2 regions of the Arthrobacter sp. zg-Y1110 genome follow, and region 2 is predicted to be linked to the other one. Evidence: predicted binding sites of a transcription regulator. Region 2 holds the regulator's gene; the other holds the start of a gene.
The links. Region 2 encodes HrcA, which represses chaperone genes, less so after heat shock. Its sites were predicted from a motif close to TTNGCACTCGNNNNNNNCGAGTGCNAA; they were not measured.
Positions count from the first base shown of each region.

Region 1: the regulator HrcA is predicted to act here: its motif matches at 4,878-4,904, upstream of groES (co-chaperone GroES).

Region 1 is NZ_CP104272.1:2,681,552-2,693,020, reverse strand. It holds gene N2K99_RS12530 (hypothetical protein) at 1-350, shown strand, start outside; gene N2K99_RS12525 (hypothetical protein) at 361-654, opposite strand; gene N2K99_RS12520 (ABC transporter ATP-binding protein) at 857-1,615, opposite strand; gene N2K99_RS12515 (iron chelate uptake ABC transporter family permease subunit) at 1,653-2,669, opposite strand; gene N2K99_RS12510 (ABC transporter permease) at 2,662-3,702, opposite strand; gene N2K99_RS12505 (siderophore ABC transporter substrate-binding protein) at 3,770-4,711, opposite strand; gene groES (co-chaperone GroES) at 5,045-5,341, shown strand; gene groL (chaperonin GroEL) at 5,424-7,034, shown strand; gene guaB (IMP dehydrogenase) at 7,248-8,765, shown strand; gene N2K99_RS12485 (GuaB3 family IMP dehydrogenase-related protein) at 8,906-10,045, shown strand; gene N2K99_RS12480 (glycerol-3-phosphate dehydrogenase/oxidase) at 10,110-11,469, shown strand, end outside.
Region 2 is NZ_CP104272.1:1,946,384-1,956,131, forward strand. It holds gene ybeY (rRNA maturation RNase YbeY) at 1-463, opposite strand, end outside; gene N2K99_RS09045 (PhoH family protein) at 460-1,557, opposite strand; gene N2K99_RS09050 (GerMN domain-containing protein) at 1,929-2,900, shown strand; gene N2K99_RS09055 (16S rRNA (uracil(1498)-N(3))-methyltransferase) at 2,914-3,681, opposite strand; gene dnaJ (molecular chaperone DnaJ) at 3,683-4,825, opposite strand; gene hrcA (heat-inducible transcriptional repressor HrcA) at 4,931-5,944, opposite strand; gene N2K99_RS09070 (DUF3097 family protein) at 6,154-7,002, shown strand; gene N2K99_RS09075 (DUF4870 domain-containing protein) at 7,120-7,548, shown strand; gene hemW (radical SAM family heme chaperone HemW) at 7,608-8,840, opposite strand; gene lepA (translation elongation factor 4) at 8,837-9,748, opposite strand, start outside.

The DNA.
Region 1 (11,469 bases), 740 kb from region 2:
CCTCGGAATCGGTGCCGCTGCCCCATGGATCGGACGAAGCCGTGGAACGGCTGTGGAACGCGTCCTGGACCAGCTGGTCCATCACACATGTTGAGGCCTACGCGGGGTTCCGCTGGCTGCATGCCGCCGAAGCCGGCCACTACTCCGTGATCCCCGTTGACGGCGGCCTGAGATTGGACGCGCAGCCCTCGTCCCTCGTATGGGATGCGATTGTCCGGACGGTCCACACTGCTGCCACCGGGTCCCAGCTCGATCTCGGTACCGATGTTCCCTCCGCCTGGCTGCATGCCCGGCTTCCTGCGCCCGACGCCCGGGAATCAGGAACAGGGGCGCAGACACCGGCACACTGACCTGCTGGCGCTACGCCAGGATACTCAGCTGCCGGGGCGCCAGGGGGTCCGAGGAAAAGCTTCCGGTAAGAACCGGCAGTTCGCCGGTTTCCGCACTGCGGGTCAATCCCGCCATTGCGTCTTCAGTGATGCTGGCCTTCCTGAGGTCCAGGAGCACTTTCAGGCCCGGCAGGGCAGCGTTGGTGCGGCGGGCGAGCACGTACAGCACCCTGCAGTTGCCTTCCGTGATCTTCCCGCGCACCACCAGCCGCGCCTGGCGCAGGTCGACGTCGAGCCGGATGGCAACGCGCAGCTTGGGCTCCATGGCAGACCTTCCGGGAAGGGGCGGAAAAGTGCGGCGGATTCCAACCTAGGAGTGCCTTTCCCCTTGGCGCAATGCGCCGGGCGGATACTGCCTGCCCGGGGTGGTCAACTTGGCCGCGGGCGGGGGTATTCCGATGCCGGGGGAAGACCGGTTCGCCACAGACTTCTTCGACGGCGGCAACAATCCGCTGGGCACACGGGAGCTAGGCGAAATAGACGCCGATCCGGTTTCCGTCGATCTCCTCGATCCGGATATCGATCTCGTAGATATCCTTCAACACGTCCGGCCGCATGATGGCCGACGGCGGCCCCTGGTGGATCAGCCGGCCGTCGCACATGGCAATGATGTCGTCGGAGTAGCAGGAGGCGAAGTTGATGTCGTGGATGACCAGCACCACGGTCTTCCCGAAGTCGTCCGTGAGCCGGCGCAGCAGCCGCATCATTTCCACGGAGTGCTTCATGTCCAGGTTGTTCAGCGGCTCGTCCAGGAGCAGATAGTCCGTATCCTGCGCCAGCACCATGGCAATGAACGCCCGCTGGCGCTGTCCGCCGGAGAGCTCGTCCACAAACCGGTCCGCCAACGCCGTCAGGTCCAGGTACGCCATTGCCTGCTCGATGTGGGCCTTGTCTTCGGGTCCCGGCCGGCCGCCGTTGTGCGGGTAGCGGCCGAACCCCACCAGGTCCCGAACGGTCAGGCGGACGGTGAGCTGGTTGTCCTGGCGCAGGATCGCCATTTTCCGGGCGAGGTCCCGGCCGGGGGTGGAAACGACGTCGAGCCCGTCCACGGCAACCGTGCCGGAATCCATGGGCAGCAGGCGGCTGATCATGGAGAGCAGCGTGGATTTGCCCGCACCGTTGGGCCCGATGATCGAGGTGATGCCGCCTTCCTTGATCTCGCAGCTCACCCCGTCCACGACGACGGCGGAGGAGTAGCGCTTGGTGACGCCGTTGACGGTGATCATGAACGGGGGCCTTTCAGGCGGTGCAGGGGGAGGAGGGTCATTTCACGTTTCCCCTCAGGAGCAGGATGAGGAACACGATGCCGCCCACGAACTCGATGACGATGCTCAGCGCGGTGTCGAAGTCGAAGATCCGCTCCAGCACCAGCTGGCCGCCCACCAGGGCGATGATTCCCAGCAGAACGGCAATCGGCAGCACCGAAGCATGCCGGAACTTCGCGCAGAGCTGGTAGGCCAGGGACGCAATGAGGAGCCCGAAGAAGGTCACCGGACCGACCAGGGCCGTGGACACCGCGACGAGCACCGAGCAGATGATCAGCGTGGCGGTGACCGCCCGCTTGTGGTCCACTCCCAGGTTCACCGCGGTCTCGCGGCCCAGGGCCAGGACATCGAAGGAGTGGCGCATCCGCCAGGCGACGGCACTGACAAGCGCGACGGCGGCCGCGGAGTAGCCCAGCAGGGCGGCGTCGACATTGTTGAAGCTGGCAAAGAACAGGTCCTGCAGGATGATGAATTCGCTCGGGTCGATCAGCCGCTGCAGCAGCGAGGAGAAGCCGCGGAACATCGTGCCGAAGACAATTCCGACCAGCAGCATCAAGTGCAGGGATTTCCCGCCGCCGGTGAACAGCCACCGGTACAGCAGGAACGAGAACCCGACCATCAGCAGCACCTCGAGGCTGAAGCGGATCGGCGCGCCCAGGGACAGCAGGGCGCCGCCGCCCAAGGCAAACACCAGGACCGTCTGGATCAGCACGTAGAGGGCATCGAAGCCCATGATCGACGGCGTGAGGATCCGGTTGGCGGTGACGGTCTGGAACAGGACGGTGGAAACCCCGACGGCGTAGGCCACCAGGATCATGGAGCCCACCTTGATCGCCCGGCGCGGCAGTGCGTAACCCAGGTTTCCGCGCAGCTCAATGGTCATGAACACCGCAACCAGTGCCGCCGCGACCAGGCCCAGGGTGATGATCCAGAAGCGGGCTGGAACGGTCCGGACGGGACGCCGGCGGTGCTCGGTAAGTGCTGCGGGCAGTGCGCTGGTGGATGGATCAGGCATGGGAACCGCGCTTGCGTAGGAGGAGGTACAGGAAGATGACGCTGCCTACGGCGGAAACCACTACACCCACCGGGATTTCATACGGGTAGCGGATGGTGCGTCCGATGATGTCGCAGAGCAGGACGAAGCCCGCTCCGAAGACGGCGACCCAGGGCACCGCGCGGCGGACGTTGTCACCGATCAGCAGGGACACCAGGTTGGGCACGATCAGGCCCAGGAACGGGATGGAGCCGACGCTGACTACCACCACGGCGCTGATGAGCGAGACGATCACCAGTCCGAGCGCCATGACCCGGTTGTAGTTCAGGCCGAGGTTGGTGGTGAAGTCCTGCCCCATGCCGGCAACCGTGAAACGGTCCGCGGCCAGGTAGCCGATCAGGGTCAGGGCGCCGACAATCCAGAGCAGTTCGTAGCGGCCGCGCAGGACGCCGGAGAAGTCGCCGATCATCCAGCTGTTCAGCGTCTGGAGGAGGTCGGTGCGGTAGGCGAAGAAAGTGGTGACGGCGGAAATCACGCCGCCGAGCATGATGCCCACCAGGGGAACGATCAGGGTGTTGCGCAGCGGGATCCGGCGCAGGATGAGCAGGAAGAGTGCGGTTCCTGCAGCGGCGAAGACCGAAGCCGTGGACATCTTCAGGAACATGGAGGCGCCCGGCAGCAGCACGGTCACCGCCAGGATCCCCAGCTGGGCCGACTCCACCGTGCCGACGGTGGAGGGTTCCACGAACTTGTTCCGGGCCATCAGCTGCATGATCAGCCCGGCCACGCTCAGGGCCATGCCCGCCAGGACAATACTCAGCGTGCGGGGGAGCTGGCTGACCCAGAACAGCATGTGCGTGGTGGGATCCCCGGACAGCAGCGAGGCGAGCGAAAGGTCACCGACGCCGACGAAAAGGCTGACGGCCGCCAGCAGCACCACAACGCAGACCCCTAGGACCAGTGCGGCGGTTGAACGCACAAAGCGCCGCCGTTCCGGGGGAGCGGCGGCGGACGCGGGGGCCGGTTTCTTTGCCGGCACGGCGGGGGCAGTCATGTTTCGGTATCCAGTTCCTCCGTGGCCCGGCACTGACGGTGCCGGGCCACGGAGCGCAGAGGGGCGGCTAGAGAGCGTCGTGGACGGTGTTAACCATGGTGTCCACGTTGTTCAGGCCGTATCCGACCAGGTACCAGCTGGCGGAGTCCAGCATGGTGATGTTTCCGTTCTGGGCAGCCTTGGTGCTCTTGACCAGATCGTTGTCGAGCACGGCGGAGGCGGCTTCGCCGGAGGTGCCGACGGCTACGTCGCGGTCAATGACGAACAGGTGGTCCGGATTGGTATCCGCAATGTAGTTGAAGGAAACGGATTCGCCGTGCTTACCTTCGCCCTTGACTTCGGCGGCCGGTTCCAGGCCCAGGACGTCGTGGATGATGCCGAACCGCGAGCCTGCGCCGTAGGCGGTCATTTCCCCGCCGCTGGTCATAACGATCAGGCCGTTGCCGGCGTCGGCGGCCAGTTCCTTGGTGTCTTCGACCTTGCCTTCAAGGGCGCCCAGCTTCTCTTCAACCAGGTCTTCCTTTTCGAAGATCGTGCCGAGGGTCTGGGTGTTTTCCTTGAAGGAGTTCCAGGAATCGGCGTTATCGACGCTGAGGTCGATGGTGGGGGCAATCTTGCTTAATTCTTCGTAAGAATCGGCAACCCGGCCGGAAATGATGATCAGGTCCGGAGCGCCGGCGTTGATCGCTTCGAAGTCGGGCTCCTTCATGCTGCCGATCTTGGTGATCTCTTCGGCGCCGTACTGGGAGAGGCTCTGAGGGAAGTTGGCGGCAGGCACGCCGTCGACGTCAATGTCGAGGGCATCCATGGTGTCGAGGGCGCCGAGGTCGAAGGTGTACACGGTCTCCGGGTTCACCGGAACTTCGGTGCTTCCCTGGGCGTGCTCGACCGTCACGGTTGAGGCCTGTGCGGACTCGACGTCCGCCTCTGCTGCTTCAGTGGAGCAGGCGCTGAGCGCGAGGAGGGACACAAGGGCGGTTCCGGCCAGCAGGCGGGACTTGGTGATCATGGGGGCTCCGGTGAGAGTCGATGTGCCAATCCGGGGATTAGGTCACAGAAATGTTTTCTAATGGTGCGCAGATGAAAACTATCCCGGTTAGGAGAACCTAAGCAAATCCCGTTCTTCATTTACCTGCCCGCCAGTACGGGGGAGAGGGGCGGGCAGGCGGCGCACGCTGGCACTCACCTTGACCGAGTGCTAACCGTTGCATAAAGTCTGAGTTAGCACTCCGAACGTGAGGGTGCTAACTCCCGAAGGGAAAGCGCGAACCGGCACCGCGACGACGGCCAGCGCCAGACCAACGGCCCCATTCCGTTAGAAACTACGCAAAGGAGAGCCCGAGTGTCGGTCTCTATTAAGCCCCTTGAGGATCGTATTGTTGTCCGCCCCCTCGAAGCCGAGCAGACCACTGCTTCCGGCCTGGTAATCCCGGACACTGCAAAGGAAAAGCCCCAGGAGGGTGAAGTAGTTGCAGTTGGACCCGGCCGCGTTGATGACAACGGCAACCGCATCCCGGTTGACGTTGCCGAAGGCGACGTAGTCATTTACTCCAAGTACGGCGGAACCGAAGTCAAGCACGGCGGCCAGGAATACCTGGTGCTGTCCGCCCGCGACGTGCTGGCCGTCGTCGTAAAGTAGTTCCCCTGGAAAACCCCGGCCACGATTCTGGCCGGGGTTTTCTGATGTAGGTGCAGATGTAGTTGTCGGAAAGGACACACACATGGCAAAGCAGTTGGAGTTCAATGACTCCGCCCGTCGCTCGCTCGAAGCAGGCGTCGATAAGCTCGCCAACACGGTCAAGGTGACCCTCGGCCCGCGCGGCCGCAACGTCGTCCTGGCCAAGACCTGGGGCGCTCCCACCATCACCAACGACGGCGTCACGATTGCCCGCGAAATTGAGCTGGACGACCCGTACGAGAACCTCGGTGCACAGCTGGCCAAGGAAGTAGCCACCAAGACCAACGATGTTGCCGGCGACGGCACCACCACGGCCACCGTGCTGGCACAGGCCCTGGTCAAGGAAGGCCTGCGCAACGTTGCCGCCGGTGCTGCCCCCGGGCAGCTCAAGCGCGGCATCGAGGTGTCCGTTGACGCGGTAGCCAAGCGCCTGCTGGAGAACGCCAAGGAAGTTGAAGGCAACCAGGTTGCCCACGTTGCGGCAATCTCCGCGCAGAGCACCGAGATCGGCGAGCTGCTGGCCCAGGCCTTCGACACCGTCGGCAAGGACGGCGTCATCACGATCGAGGAGTCCTCCTCGACGCAGACCGAGCTGGCCATCACCGAGGGCATGCAGTTCGACAAGGGCTACCTCTCGCCGTACTTCGTGACCGACCCGGAGCGCCAGGAAGCCGTCCTCGAAGACGCGCTGATCCTGATCAACTCCGGCAAGATCTCCTCCGTCGCCGAGTTCCTGCCGCTGCTGGAAAAGGCTCTGCAGACCTCCAAGCCGCTGTTCATCATCGCCGAAGACGTAGACGGGGAAGCCCTGTCCACCCTGGTGGTCAACAAGATCCGCGGCACCCTGAACGTCGTCGCCGTCAAGGCTCCGGGCTTCGGTGACCGCCGCAAGGCAATGATGCAGGACATCGCGACCCTCACCGGCGCCCAGGTGGTCAGCCCCGACCTCGGCCTGAAGCTGGACCAGGTTGGCCTTGAGGTGCTGGGCTCCGCCCGCCGCATCACGGTCACCAAGGACAACACCACGATTGTTGACGGCACCGGCTCCGAAGCCGACGTCGCCGACCGCGTGGCACAGATCCGTGCCGAGATCGAGCGCACCGATTCGGACTGGGACCGCGAGAAGCTGCAGGAACGCCTCGCCAAGCTGTCCGGCGGCATCGGCGTCATCCGCGTTGGTGCAGCCACCGAGGTGGAGCTGAAGGAAAAGAAGCACCGTATCGAAGATGCCGTTTCCTCCACCCGTGCCGCACTCGAAGAGGGCATTGTGGCCGGCGGCGGTTCCGCGCTGGTCCACGCTGCCCGCGCACTGGACACCGATCCGGAGGTGACGAAGCTGCAGGGCGACGCCGCCACCGCCGTCGGCCTGGTCCGCCGTGCACTGGCACAGCCGCTGCGCTGGATCGCCGAGAATGCCGGTTCCGAAGGTATGGTCGTCGTTGCCAAGGTTGGTGAGCTGGAAGTCAACCACGGCTTCAACGCCGCCACCGGCGAGTACGAAGACCTCATTGCCGCCGGCATCATCGACCCGGTCAAGGTCACCCGCTCGGCCCTGCGCAACGCCGCCTCGATCGCTTCGCTGGTGCTCACCACCGAAGCCCTCGTGGTGGAGAAGCCGGCCGAAGAGGACAACGACCACGGTCACCAGCACTAATCAGCCCTGATCCGCGCCTCACGTGCGGAAATCGGCCTCGGCCCCGCCTCCGGAACCCGTTTCCGGGGCGGGGCCTTTGCTTTCTGCCGTGGCATCCCTCACAGGCGGCAGATACCTTCGGGGAGGAATAGGGGCGGGCCCGCTTTCGCTTTACGATAGGTACAGGCTAAATCGGGCCTTTTCCTTCCTCTCATCCCCGAAAGAGGCGCAGCTTTGAGTCAGCAGTACCCAGAACACGATCCGTTCGGCTTCGTCGGCCTGACCTACGACGACGTCCTCCTGCTGCCTGGCCCGACGGATGTCATTCCCTCTGAAGCCGACACCAGTTCCCGGCTGTCCAAGCGCATCACCGTGCAGACCCCGCTGCTTTCCGCCGCGATGGACACGGTCACCGAATCCCGCATGGCCATCGCCATGGCCCGGCAGGGCGGCCTCGGCGTGATCCACCGGAACCTCTCCATTGCCGACCAGGCGGAGCATGTTGACCGGGTCAAGCGCAGCGAATCCGGCATGATCACCAACCCGGTGACGATTTCCCCCGACGCCACCCTGCAGGAACTCGACGACCTCTGTGCGCATTTCCGTGTTTCGGGCCTGCCGGTGGTGGATACCGAAAACACCCTGCTGGGCATTGTCACCAACCGCGACACCCGCTTCATTCCGCGTGCCGACTACCCAAGCCGCAAGGTCGAAGAGGTCATGACCCGCATGCCGCTCATCACCGGCCGGGTGGGCATCAGCGCCGCAGAAACCATGGAGCTGCTGGGCAAGAACCGGATCGAGAAACTGCCGCTGGTGGACGACGCCGGCAAGCTGCAGGGATTGATCACCGTCAAGGACTTCGACAAGGCCGAGCAGTACCCGCTGGCCACCAAGGATGACGAGGGCCGCCTGCGCGTCGGTGCCGCCATCGGCTTCTTCGGCGACGGCTACGAGCGGGCCATGTCCATGGTCGAGGCCGGCGTCGACATCCTCGTGGTGGACACCGCCAACGGCCACAGTGCGGGCGTGCTGGAAATGATTGCCCGCCTCAAGAAGGACCCGGCTGCCGCGCACGTGGACATCATCGGCGGACAGGCAGCCACCCGCGAAGGCGCCCAGGCCCTGATCGACGCCGGTGCCGACGCCGTCAAGGTAGGCGTGGGGCCGGGTTCCATCTGCACCACCCGCGTAGTTGCCGGAGTGGGCGTCCCGCAGATCACCGCCATCTACGAAGCTTCCAAGGCAGCCATCCCGGCGGGCGTCCCGCTGATCGCCGACGGCGGCCTGCAGTACTCGGGCGACATCGGCAAGGCCATCGTGGCCGGCGCCGACACCGTAATGCTTGGCGGCCTGCTGGCAGGCTCCGCGGAAAGCCCGGGCGACCTGGTCTTCGTCAACGGCAAGCAGTTCAAGTCCTACCGCGGCATGGGGTCGCTCGGGGCCATGCAGTCCCGGGGCAAGAACACCTCCTACTCCAAGGACCGGTACTTCCAGGCCGACGTCCCCAGCGACGAGAAGCTGATTCCGGAAGGCATTGAAGGCCAGGTGCCCTACCGCGGACCGCTTTCCGCCGTGGCGCACCAGCTGGTCGGCGGCCTGCGCCAGACCATGTTCTACACGGGTGCACGCACCATTGAAGAGCTGAAGGCGAAGGGTAAGTTTGTCCGGATCACCCCGGCCGGGCTGAAGGAATCCCACCCGCACGACATCATGATGACGGCCGAGGCACCGAACTACGGACGCCGCTAACCCGTCTTACCTGCCAAGGGCAGCCCCTGCGTACTGCGCAGGGGCTGCCCTTGGGGTTTAAGGGCCCGGTCCGTACTTACAACGGCCCGATACCCGGGAGCTTTCGGGCCGACGCCGCGCACTGGGATAACCTAGGGAACGTGAGTAACGAGATAGAAATTGGCCGTGGCAAGCATGGGCGCAGAGCCTACTCCCTGGATGACGTGGCGATTGTGCCCTCGCGGCGCACCCGCGACCCCCAGGATGTGTCGATCAACTGGCAGATCGATGCCTACCAGTTCGAGATGCCGGTCATCGGCGCCCCGATGGACTCGGTGATGTCTCCGGCTTCAGCCATTGCCCTCGGCAGGCTCGGCGGACTCGGCGTGCTGAACCTCGAGGGCCTGTGGACCCGGTACGAGAATCCGGAACCTCTGCTGGACGAAATCGCCGCCCTCAGCAGCGACAACTTCAACCCCGCCGCCACCCGCCGCCTGCAGGAAATCTACAACGCACCGATCCAGGCCGACCTGATCAGCTCCCGCCTGGCCGAAATGCGCGACGCCGGCGTGACCGTTGCCGGCTCGCTCACCCCGCAGCGCACCCAGGAGTTCTACAAGACCGTCCTCGCCGCCGGCGTCGATGTCTTCGTTATCCGCGGCACCACCGTTTCGGCCGAGCACGTGTCCAAGACCGTGGAACCACTGAACCTGAAGCAGTTCATCTACGAACTTGATGTTCCGGTGATCGTCGGCGGAGCCGCCGGCTACACCCCGGCCCTGCACCTGATGCGGACCGGCGCGGCCGGCGTCCTCGTCGGGTTCGGCGGCGGCGCGACCACTACCACCCGGCGTGCGCTGGGCATCCACGCGCCCATGGCCACGGCCATCTCCGACATCGCCGAGGCCCGCCGGGACTACATGGACGAGTCCGGCGGACGGTACGTGCACGTGATCGCCGACGGCGGCATGGGCACCAGCGGCGACATCATCAAGGCCTTCGCTATGGGCGCCGACGCCGTGATGCTCGGTTCCGCGCTGGCCCGAGCCGAAGAGGCACCGGGCCAGGGCTGGCACTGGGGGCAGGAAGCACACCACAGCGAGCTGCCGCGCGGCGACAGGGTCCGGCTGGACACCGTCGGACCGTTGAAAGAGGTCCTTTGGGGGCCGTCCCACCACACCAACGGCACCTCCAACCTCATGGGTGCGCTGCGCCGGGCAATGGCCACCACCGGCTACTCGGACCTGAAAGCGTTCCAGCGCATCGAAGTGCTGGTGTCGCCCTACCAGTACAGCCTGTAAATACCGGCGCCCAGCCCATAGAGTGGACGCAGCTACGGCAGGACCCTAGAGAGGAACCTGGACCATGACTGCAGACGCCCTGAGCCCCGAGTACCGGACAGATGCCATGGACAAGCTCCGGGCAACCACCGCGCCGGGCAATGAGCTGGACATCCTGATCGTCGGCGGCGGCGTGGTGGGCGCCGGCGCCGCGCTGGACGCGGTGACGCGCGGGCTGAAGGTAGGCATGGTGGAGGCCCGGGACTGGGCGTCGGGAACGTCGTCGCGGTCCTCCAAGCTCATCCACGGCGGCCTGCGCTATCTGGAGATGCTCGATTTCGCGTTGGTCCAGGAGGCGTTGAAGGAACGGGGGCTGCTGCTGCAGCGGATCGCCCCGCACCTGGTGAAGCCCGTGGCGTTCCTGTACCCGCTGACCAAGCGGTTCATCGAGCGGCCGTACGTGGGCGCCGGCATCTTCCTGTACGACACCATGGGCATGACCTCCGGGAACTCCCGCGGGGTGCCCATGCAGAAGCACCTGACCCGGAGCCAGACACTGCGGATGGCGCCGAGCCTGAAGGATGACGCCATGGTGGGTGCCATCCGCTACTACGACGGCCAGGTGGACGACGCCCGGTACGTGGCCAACATGGTCCGCACAGCCGCGCATTACGGTGCCGCAGTGGTCAACCGGCTCGCCGTCGTCGACTTCCTGCGCGAGGGCGAACGCGTGGTCGGGGCCCGCGTCCGCGACCAGGAAACCGGCAGCGAGTTCGACATCGCGGCAAGCCAGGTGGTCAATGCCACCGGCGTCTGGACGGATGAAACCCAGGCCATGGTGACCGACCGCGGGCAGCTGAAGGTCCGCGCGTCCAAGGGCGTCCACCTGGTGGTTCCCAAGGACCGGATCCAGTCCACCGTCGGCATGATCCTGCGGACGGAAAAATCCGTGCTCTTCGTGATCCCGTGGGGGCGGCACTGGATTATCGGCACCACCGACACGGACTGGAACCTGGACAAGGCCCACCCGGCGGCCACCTCGGCGGACATCGACTACATCCTCGAGCATGTGAACCTGGTGCTGAAGACGCCGCTGACACGGGAGGACGTGGAAGGGGTCTATGCGGGACTGCGGCCGCTGCTGGCCGGGGAAAACGACTCCACTGCCAAACTCTCGCGTGAACACGTGGTGGCCCACCCGGTGCCGGGACTCGTGGTGGTTGCCGGCGGTAAATGGACCACCTACCGGGTCATGGCCAAGGACGCCGTGGATGAGGCAGCCCGGGCACTGGATGAAAAGGTTCCCGAGAGCTGCACGCAGACCATCCCCCTCCTGGGCGCGGTGGGCTACAAAGCAGCATGGAACCGCAGGCACCGCACCGCCGACGAGTACGGGGTGCACGTGGTGCGGGTAGAGCATCTGCTCAACCGCTACGGCTCCATGA
Region 2 (9,748 bases):
CCTTGGGTGCCTGTTTACCCAGGTAGGCGGCAAGGAGGCGGCGCTGGAGACCGAACATCTCCTTCTCCTCTTCCGGTTCGGCGTGGTCGTAGCCCAGCAGGTGAAGGACGCCGTGGGTGGTGAGGAGCAGCAACTCCTCACCGGTGCTGTGGCCGGCGTCGGCGGCCTGCCGGGCCGCCACCTGCGGGCACAGCACAATGTCGCCAAGGACACCGGCGGGGGTGATCCGGCCGGCGGTTCCGGGGCGCAGTTCGTCCATCGGGAAGGACAGCACATCTGTGGGACCCGGCAGGTCCATCCATTCAATGTGCAGCTTTTCTATGGCGTCCTCATCCACCAGGATGATCGACAGGTCTGCCTCCGGATGGACGTACAGGCTGTCCAGGAGGTACCTGCCCAGCCGGGCGAGTTCCTCTTCATCGACGGCCGGTGCACTGGATTCGTTGTTCACTTCGATGCTCATGCGCGGGCCTCCCGGTTGCGTCCGGCGTTGGAGTGGCCGCTGCCGTTGGACCGGCCGCCGTCGTTGGACCGGGCGCCGCCGTTGGACCGGCCGCCGTCGGCGCGGGCTGCGTCGGAGCGCCGGACCTCGTCCCATTCGCTGTAGGCCGTGACAATGTCACTGACCAGGCGGTGCCGGACAACGTCCACTGCCTGCAGTTCCGAGAATGCGACGTCGTCGATGCCGCCCAGGATGTCGTGGACAATCCGCAGGCCGGAGGCGGTGCCGCCGGGCAGGTCCACCTGGGTAACATCGCCGGTGACGACCATCTTCGAGCCGAAGCCGAGACGGGTGAGGAACATCTTCATCTGCTCGGGCGTGGTGTTCTGGGCTTCATCGAGGATGATGAACGCGTCATTGAGCGTCCGGCCGCGCATGTAGGCCAGGGGCGCCACCTCAATGGTGCCGGCGGCCATCAGGCGGGGAATCGATTCGGGGTCCATCATGTCGTGAAGGGCGTCGTAGAGCGGCCGCAGGTACGGGTCGATCTTGTCGCTCAGCGTGCCCGGAAGGAAGCCGAGCCGCTCCCCCGCTTCCACTGCCGGTCGGGTGAGGATGATCCGGTTGACCTCTTTTTGCTGCAGGGCCTGCACCGCCTTGGCCATCGCCAGGTACGTCTTGCCGGTGCCCGCAGGACCGATGCCGAAAACAACTGTGTTGCGGTCAATCGCATCCACGTAGTTCTTCTGGTTCAGGGTCTTGGGCCGAATGGTCTTCCCCCGGGTGGAGAGGATGTTCTGCGTCAGGACATCGGCCGGGCGGTGGGTGCTCTGGTCCTTGAGCATGCTGATCAGCTGCTCGAGGACCTGCGGCGTGACGCGGGTCTGGTGGCGGGCCAGTACACGGACTTCGTTGACCAGGCGTACGGTCTGTTCCACCTCCGCCGCGGGGCCGGACACGGACAGTTCGTTGCCCCGCACCATCAGGCTTACCTCGGGATTTGCCGTCTCAATGATCCTGAGCGCCTCATCATTGGCACCCAGCGACTGGACCATGTGCTCCGTCGAGTCAAAGACTATTGTCTGGTTGTCCAGCCGAATGGTGCCGATTTCCATTGAAGATTCGGTCATATAGACGGCCCTTTCAGGCCTTTCATCGCCCCTTATAGAGTCTGGTTTTTAAAGTTCATCGAACTTTTTACGGTGGTGACGGTTGGTCCGGCTATCCGTCCGGCAAAGTAAACGCCCCGGTACAGCCGATTATTTCCCGGGACCCGGACGACGCGCCGCGCAGCGCACGCTACCTAAATCTTACTTGATGCTCTCCCCTGCGAACGGAACAGCATCGGGTTTTATCTCGGCCCCGCAACGGTGATGTCTCAATCGTGTTTCAGTCCGGGCGCTGGCCCGCCCACGGCACGGAAGGGCACCAAAGCATGTGCAAAGGTTGAAGACGTACGTTTTCGAGTTACCCCAGAGGAGGATAGATGGACGCCGGATCCAACAACGCAACGTCCAGTCTCCGAGGGCTTCGCCAGCGGTATTTCCTGGCCGGTTCCCTATTGGCCGCGGCTGCACTGGGGCTGGGTGGATGCGGCGTCGTCGCCGAGAATCCCACCATCACGATGCCGTCATCCTTCGACGGCTCAGACGCCTCCGCAGCAGCTCCGATGACGGTCTCCCCGCCGGCGGAAGCGAGTTCCGTCGGAACGCTCATGCCGGTGTACTGGCTGGGACGGAATGACTCGACGGTCAGTCTTTACCGTGAGTTCCTTTCCTCGGACAACACCGGTGATCCCATCGGCGAGGCAGTTCAGGCCATGACGGCGGACCAACCGCTGGACCAGGACTACTTCACTCCCTGGCACCCGGCTGACAGCGTCACCGCATCCATTTCCAGCAAGAACGTCATTACCGTGGACATCTCCTCGGACGCGTTCAAGGGCTCCCTCGACTCGGGCATGGCCCACCGTGCAGTTCAGCAGCTGGTCTACACCGCCACGGCAGCAGCCGCCAACGCTGGGTTGACCACCGTAGGCCAGGAAAGCAGCGTGGCGATCCTGGTCGACGGCAAAGAGGGGTACCGCGCGTTCGGCCACGTAGCCCTGGAGGAGCCCCTGCACCGGGATCCCGCACTGGTGGCGCCAATCTGGGTGATTGATCCGCAGGAATCCCAGATCCGGGGCACCGAGGTCGAGGTCACCGGGACTGCGGTGGCGCAGACGGCTGAACTGCACTGGCGGGCCGAACCGATAGTGGACGGCAGGCCGTCGGCCGGGGCCGTGGCTTCCGGCAGCGTGCAACTGGACAAAGCGCCCGGCAAGACCGGTGAATTCAGCTTCACTGCTTCCCTAGCCCCGGGCGAATACAGCCTCCGGGTCTACTACAACGGGCAGGAAACCGCCGGGGATTCCAAGCGCATTACGGTCTCCGCTTCCAAGCAGGACCCGGAGGGCTAGCCCTCCGGGCTTCCTACCAGCGGCCGAGCAGCGAATTCAGCACGGCCAGCGCCGCCGGACCTGCAGTGGAGGAACGCAGCACATGCGGTCCGAGCCGGACGGCGACCGCTCCGACACTGCGCAGCGCTTCCAGCTCGGCGGGGCTGATGCCGCCTTCCGGACCCACGACTACCGCAATGGAGGCGGGGGCCTCGTCCGGACCGCGCTTGCCAAGGTCACGAACAGCATTCGCCAGCGGTACATCGGCCTCCTCATGAAGGACAAGGACGAGGTCAAGTTCCGCCAGCCTGGCCGGCAGGGCACGGCTGTCCAGCGCAGGCTCCACCGCAGGGATGCGGGAACGGCGGGACTGCTTGGCCGCAGCAAAGGTCAGGGCCTGCCATTTGGCCTGTCCCTTAACCGCCTTCTCGGCGCGCCACCGGACAATGCTGCGGTCGGATTGCCACGGGATCACCGTGTCCACACCCAGCTCGGTCGCGGCTTCCACCGCCTGCTCGTCCCGGTCCCCCTTGGCCAGTGCCTGGACCAGGAGGAACCGTTCGGGCTCAACCGGTTCGTCGATGACGTTGGCTACCCGCAGCTCCAAAAGGGATGCACCGGTTTCCGTCACCGTGCCGGTGAGCCGGCGCCCGGCGCCGTCGACCACGTCCACGCTTTCACCGGCTCCGAGGCGCTTCACCGACACCGCGTGCCGCGCCTCCGGACCCTCAAGACGGAAGATGTCTCCGGGCCCGGCCGCCGCCACCTGCGCCGGGTCACCGAAGAAAATCGGGTTGGTCATCTCAGAGGTTGCCCAGACGGTCCCGCAGCTTGGCGAAAACGCCGTTGCCTGAGCTGTTGAGCTTCCCCTCGCTGTATTCCTCACCGCGCAGCTTGGCGAGGCGGCGGAGCAGTTCCTCCTGCTCGGAGTCCAGCTTCTGCGGGGTCTCCACGTGCAGGTGCACCCGGAGATCGCCGCGGCCGTGGCCGCGCAGGTGCGTGACGCCCAGGTCGTTGAGGACTGACACCTCGCCGGACTGGGTGCCGGGCTTGACGGTGATTTCGCGTTCGCCGTCGAAGGTCTCCAGTGCAACGGTGGTTCCCAGCGCTGCGGCCGTCATGGGGATGGTGAGCGTGGCGTGCAGGTCATCGCCGTCGCGGAGGAACGTCGGGTCATTGTTGACCCGGATCTCCACGTAGAGATCGCCGGCGGGTCCGCCTGCCATCCCGGCTTCGCCCTGTCCGCCAAGCTGGATCCGGGTACCGGTGGCAACGCCGGCCGGAATCTTGATGGTCAGGGTACGCCGGTTGCGGACGCGGCCTTCTCCGGAGCACTCGTGGCAGGGGTCGGGGATGACGGTGCCGAAGCCGTTGCAGGTTCCGCAGGGTGCCGAGGTCATGACCTGGCCCAGGATGGAGCGGACCGCCCGCTGGACCTGACCGGTGCCGTGGCAGATGTCACAGGTGCGCGGGGAGGTGCCGGGCTGGCAGCAGGAACCGTCACAGGTGGGGCAGACGACTGCAGTGTCGACGTCGATCTTCTTGTTGGTGCCGAAAACGGCGTCCTTGAGGTCGATCCGGACGTTGATCAGGGCGTCCTGTCCGCGGCGGCTGCGTGAGGCCGGTCCGCGTCCTGAACCCGGGGCGCCGCCGCCGAAGAAGGTATCGAAGATGTCCTGGAAACCGAAACCCTGGGCGCCGAAGCCGCCGCCGCCGCCGAAGCCGTTGTCGGTTCCGTTCTCGTTGCCCGTGGTGTCGTAGATCCGCCGTTTTTCCGGATCGGAAAGAACCTCGTAGGCGTGCGATACGGCTTTGAATTCGTCCGAGGCACCCGGAGCGTTGTTGACGTCCGGGTGCAGCTTGCGGGCTAGCTTCCGGTACGCCTTCTTGATTTCTTCACCGGTGGCGTCTCGTCCGACACCCAGAACCTGGTAGTGATCGCTCACTCGTGCACATCGCTTTCCTGTATTGCGTGCCTTCAAACTTTGAAGACGGAGGTTGGGTTCCCGCCGGTTCCCCGGCGGGCGGGTCCGTAACTGCTGGGGACCGCGTTAGTTGTTCAGTATTCGGGACAGGTACCTGGCCACGGCTCGCACCGCTGCCATGGTGGTGGGATAGTCCATCCGTGTGGGACCGAGAATGCCGACCTTAGCGGTGGCGTCGGGACCGTATCCCGTAGCCACCACAGACGCTTCCGACAATCCGCCGTACGGATTCTCCCGCCCGATCCGGACGGCAACGCCGCGGGCATCCTGTTCCATCTCCGACAGCAGCCGCAGCATCACCACTTGTTCCTCGAGCGCTTCGAGCACGGGACCGATAGTCAGCGGGAAGTCTACAGTGGAGCGGGCCAGGTTGGCTGTCCCTGCCATCACCATGCGGTCCTCGCGGTTGATGCCCGCAAGCTGCTCCAGGCAGTGGCCCAGGGCGTTGCCCACGCGCCTGCGTTCGGCCGGCACAGTTGCAAGGGCATTGGCCAGCTGGCTGGTGATGCTGCTCAGCGGCGTGCCTGCCAACGCGGTCAGGAAGTGCTGGCGCAGGTCACTCAGGTCCGGCTCCGTCACCGGCTGCGGAACGGTAATGACCCGCTGCTCCACCCGCCCCGTGGTCGAGATGAGCACCACCAGCACCTGCGCCGGAGCCAGCAGGACAAATTCAATGTGCCGGACCTTGGCATTGCCCAGATGCGGGTACTGCACCACGGCCACCTGGTTGGTCAGCTGGGACAACAGCCTGACGGTACGATCCATCACATCGTCGAGGTCGTCGGCTTCCTCCAACAGCGACTGGATGGCGCGGCGTTCGGGAGCAGAGAGCGGCTTGACGTCGGAAATCCGGTCGACGAACAGGCGGTAGCCCTTGTCGGTGGGGATGCGCCCGGCGGACGTGTGCGGGGCGGTGATCAGCCCCTCTTCCTCAAGGGCGGCCATGTCGTTGCGGATGGTCGCCGAGGAAACGCCCAGGTGATGGCGTTCCACAAGTGCCTTGGATCCCACGGGCTCGCGCGAATGGACGTAGTCCTCAACAATGGCGCGGAGGACCTCGAGTCGGCGTGGCTCACTCATGGTTTTCCCTCCCTGTTGATCGGCGGTTTGATCGGCATTTTGATCTGCGTGTTGGCCTGCGTGGTGACCTATGGGCAGAGCGCCGGACGTTTAGCACTCACAGTGTTCAAGTGCCAAGTCTAGTACGGATCGGCAGCGTTGCTAGCATTGAGGAACCCGTGGCCTGCTGCGGTTTCCGCCCGATCAGAACCGTAAGTGAGGCAACTTCCGTGTCCAGCTTTTCCTGGGGTCCGCAGGACATCACTGCGCCGGCCCGGACCGTCCTGCGCAAAGTCGGCGCCGAAACCGGCCTGGTCCTTGAGGACGTTGCCTCGGGCTGGGTTGGTGCGGTGGTACGCGTGGAGAAATCCGGCGGACTGCACCTGATGGTGCTGGAAGACCGGCGCGGTAAAAAGAAATCCTTCGAACTGGGCTTCGGCTTCCTGCTCGAGGGCGAGCCGGTGGAAGTTGTGCCCGCGGCCGCGGCGGCAGCCAAGGCAGGACCGGCCCGGACGGCGTCCGGCTCGGTGCGCGTCGCCAACCAGCGCGCCCGCACCGCCCGGGCCAGCCGCATCTGGGTGGAGGGCAAGCACGACGCCGAACTGGTGGAGAAGGTCTGGGGCGATGACCTGCGGGTGGAAGGGATCGTCGTCGAGCCCCTCCACGGCGTCGATGACCTGTACTCCGCGGTCCGGGAGTTCGCCCCGGGCCCGGGACGCAGGCTGGGCATCCTGGTGGATCATCTGGTTCCGGGTTCCAAGGAATCGCGCATCGCAGCCGAGGCGATGACCTCCCCCGGCGGGCCGGGCAACGTCTTGATTGTCGGGCATCCGTACGTGGACGTCTGGCAGGCCATCAAGCCGTCCGTGATCGGACGTACCGCCTGGCCGGTGGTTCCCCGTCACCTGGACTGGAAAACCGGAATCCTGCAGGGACTGGGCTGGCCGCACCGGGACCACACCGACGTCGCGATGGGCTGGAAGAAGCTGCTGGGGCAGGTGAACAGCTATGCGGATCTGGAACCGTCACTGCTCGGACGGGTGGAGGAAGTCATCGATTTCCTGACCGTTCCCGGGTGAGACGCGCATCGCACTGCCTCTTTCCTTTCCGTGAGGAAGTGCGCGAGCCAGTACTCTTGAGGAATACGTAGTAGCGGACCGACCCTGTGTCACCATGAGCCAAAAGGAATATACGCCGTGTCCAACACACGCCAGAACCACCGCCCCCGACCGGAAGAACACGGCGGAGCGCAGCGTCCCGTGTACCAGGGGGCTCCGGCCAACGCACTGCCGCTGACCGCGTCCGAAGACCGGCAGTGGGCAACTCTGGCGCACTTCGGCGGCATCCTCGCTTTTGTTCCGTCGCTGATCATTTACCTGGTGTTCCGCGACCGCGGTCCGTTCACTGCCCAGGAATCCAAGGAAGCCCTGAACTTCACGCTTCCGCCCAGCATTGCTGCCCTGACGGTCTGGGCACTGTCCTTCATTCCCGAGATCGGCGGCTTCTTTGCCGTGCTCAATGCCATGATCTGGGTCTACGTGGCCGTGTCCTCGGTGATCGCGGGCATCGAGTGCAACCGCGGCCGGCCGTACCGCTACCCGCTCAACCTGCGCCGCATCAAGTAGCGCCGCAGGGCGGATATGCCGCCGCCGTCCGGGCAGGTGTGCCGGGACGGCCGCGGGACTCAGTCCGGCAGCAGCCGTCGAACCACTGCGTCGGCCAGCAGCCGGCCCGCCGGGGTGAGGATCACCTTGCCTGTCAGCGCAGCGCGCGGATCCACAAGGCCGTCGGCCATGAGTCCCGCCACGGCCAGCCTGCCGGGCTCACGCAGCCGGTCCAGTGCCAGGCCTTCGGCGAGCCGGGTCCGCAGCATAACGTCTTCCACGTACCGGGTATCGGCATCCAGGGTCTCTCGTCCGACGGCGGGCGACTCCCCCGCGCCGATCCGCTGGGCATAGGCGGTGGGATGCTTGGCATTCCACCAGCGCACGCCGCCGGCATGTGAATGCGCTCCCGGACCAACGCCCCACCAGTCATCACTGCGCCAGTAGGCCAGGTTGTGCCGGCACTGATCCTCGGGGGTGCGGGCCCAGTTGCTGACCTCGTACCAGTTCAGCCCGGCGGCGGTCATCATTTCATCCGCCAGCACGTATTTGTCGGCGTGGTCGTCATCGTCGATGGGCGGAACCTCGCCGCGGCGCATCCGTGCGGCGAGTTTAGTGCCTTCCTCGATGATGAGCGCGTAGGCGGAGATGTGGTCCGGCTCGTAGCTCAGCGCCTCTTCGAGCGAGTGCTTCCAGTCAGCCATGGACTCCCCGGGGGTCCCGTAGATGAGGTCCACGCTCACGTGCAGGCCGGCGTCGCGCGCCCACTGCACGGCCTGCGGAACCCTCGACGGCGTATGTGTGCGGTCCAGCACTGCCAGCACGTGCGGCACGGCGGACTGCATGCCGAAGGAAACCCGGGTGAAGCCGGCGTCGGCAAGCAGCTGCAGGGACTGCGGCGTGACGGAGTCCGGGTTCGCTTCGGTGGTGACTTCGGCGCCGGGAGCCAGGCCCCACTGGTCGACGGCGGTGCTAAGGATCAGCGCGAGATCCTCCGCCGGGAGCAGCGTGGGAGTGCCGCCGCCGAAGAAGACGGTGCCCATCCGGCGCTCCGGCAGGCCCGAACGCCGGAGGGCGTCCGCGGCGAAGACCACCTCGCGGGCCGCTGTGCCGCCGTAAGCAGCCTGTGACGCACCGCCGCCCAGCTCGGTGGCCGTATACGTGTTGAAATCGCAGTAGCCGCAGCGGACGGAGCAGAACGGAATATGGACGTACAGTCCGAAGTTCCGCTCCGCTGCTCCGTCCGCGGCCTGTGCGGGGAGGAGACCGTCGGCGGGTGCCGGGTCTCCGAGGGGCAGTGCACTGGGTGTCACTTCTTGGATTTGTCCTTGGACTCGTCGGAGGAAAGCGCAGCCACGAAGGCTTCCTGGGGAACTTCCACGCGGCCCACCATCTTCATGCGCTTCTTGCCTTCCTTCTGCTTTTCCAGCAGCTTGCGCTTACGGCTGATGTCGCCGCCGTAGCACTTGGCAAGCACGTCCTTGCGGATGGCGCGGATGGATTCGCGGGCGATGATGCGGGAGCCGATGGCCGCCTGGATGGGCACCTCGAACTGCTGCCGCGGGATCAGCTCACGCAGCTTGCCGGTCATCATGACGCCGTAGGCGTAGGCCTTGTCCTTGTGCGTGATGGAGCTGAAGGCGTCAACCTGCTCGCCCTGGAGCAGGATGTCCACCTTGACCAGGTCGGCGACCTGTTCGCCGTCGGCCTTCCAGTCCAGGGAGGCGTAGCCGCGGGTTTTGGACTTGAGGATGTCAAAGAAGTCGAAAACGATCTCGGCCAGCGGCAGGCGGTACCGGATTTCCACCCGGTCCTCGGAGAGATAGTCCATGCCGCCCAGGACACCGCGGCGGGACTGGCACAGCTCCATGATGGCGCCGACAAATTCGTTCGGCGCCAGGATCGTGGCCGAGACCATCGGCTCGCGGACCTCTTTGATCTTGCCTTCGGGGTACTCGCTGGGGTTGGTCACGGTGACCACCTTTTTGTCTTCGAGCGTCACCTCGTACTCCACGTTGGGGGCGGTGGAGATCAGGTCCAGGTTGTACTCGCGCTCGAGCCGTTCACGGGTGATTTCCAAGTGCAGCAGGCCCAGGAAACCCACACGGAAGCCGAAGCCCAGGGCCGCGGATGTCTCGGGTTCGTACACCAGCGCGGCATCGTTGAGCATCAGTTTTTCCAGCGCTTCGCGCAGCACCGGGTAGTCGGCGCCGTCGATGGG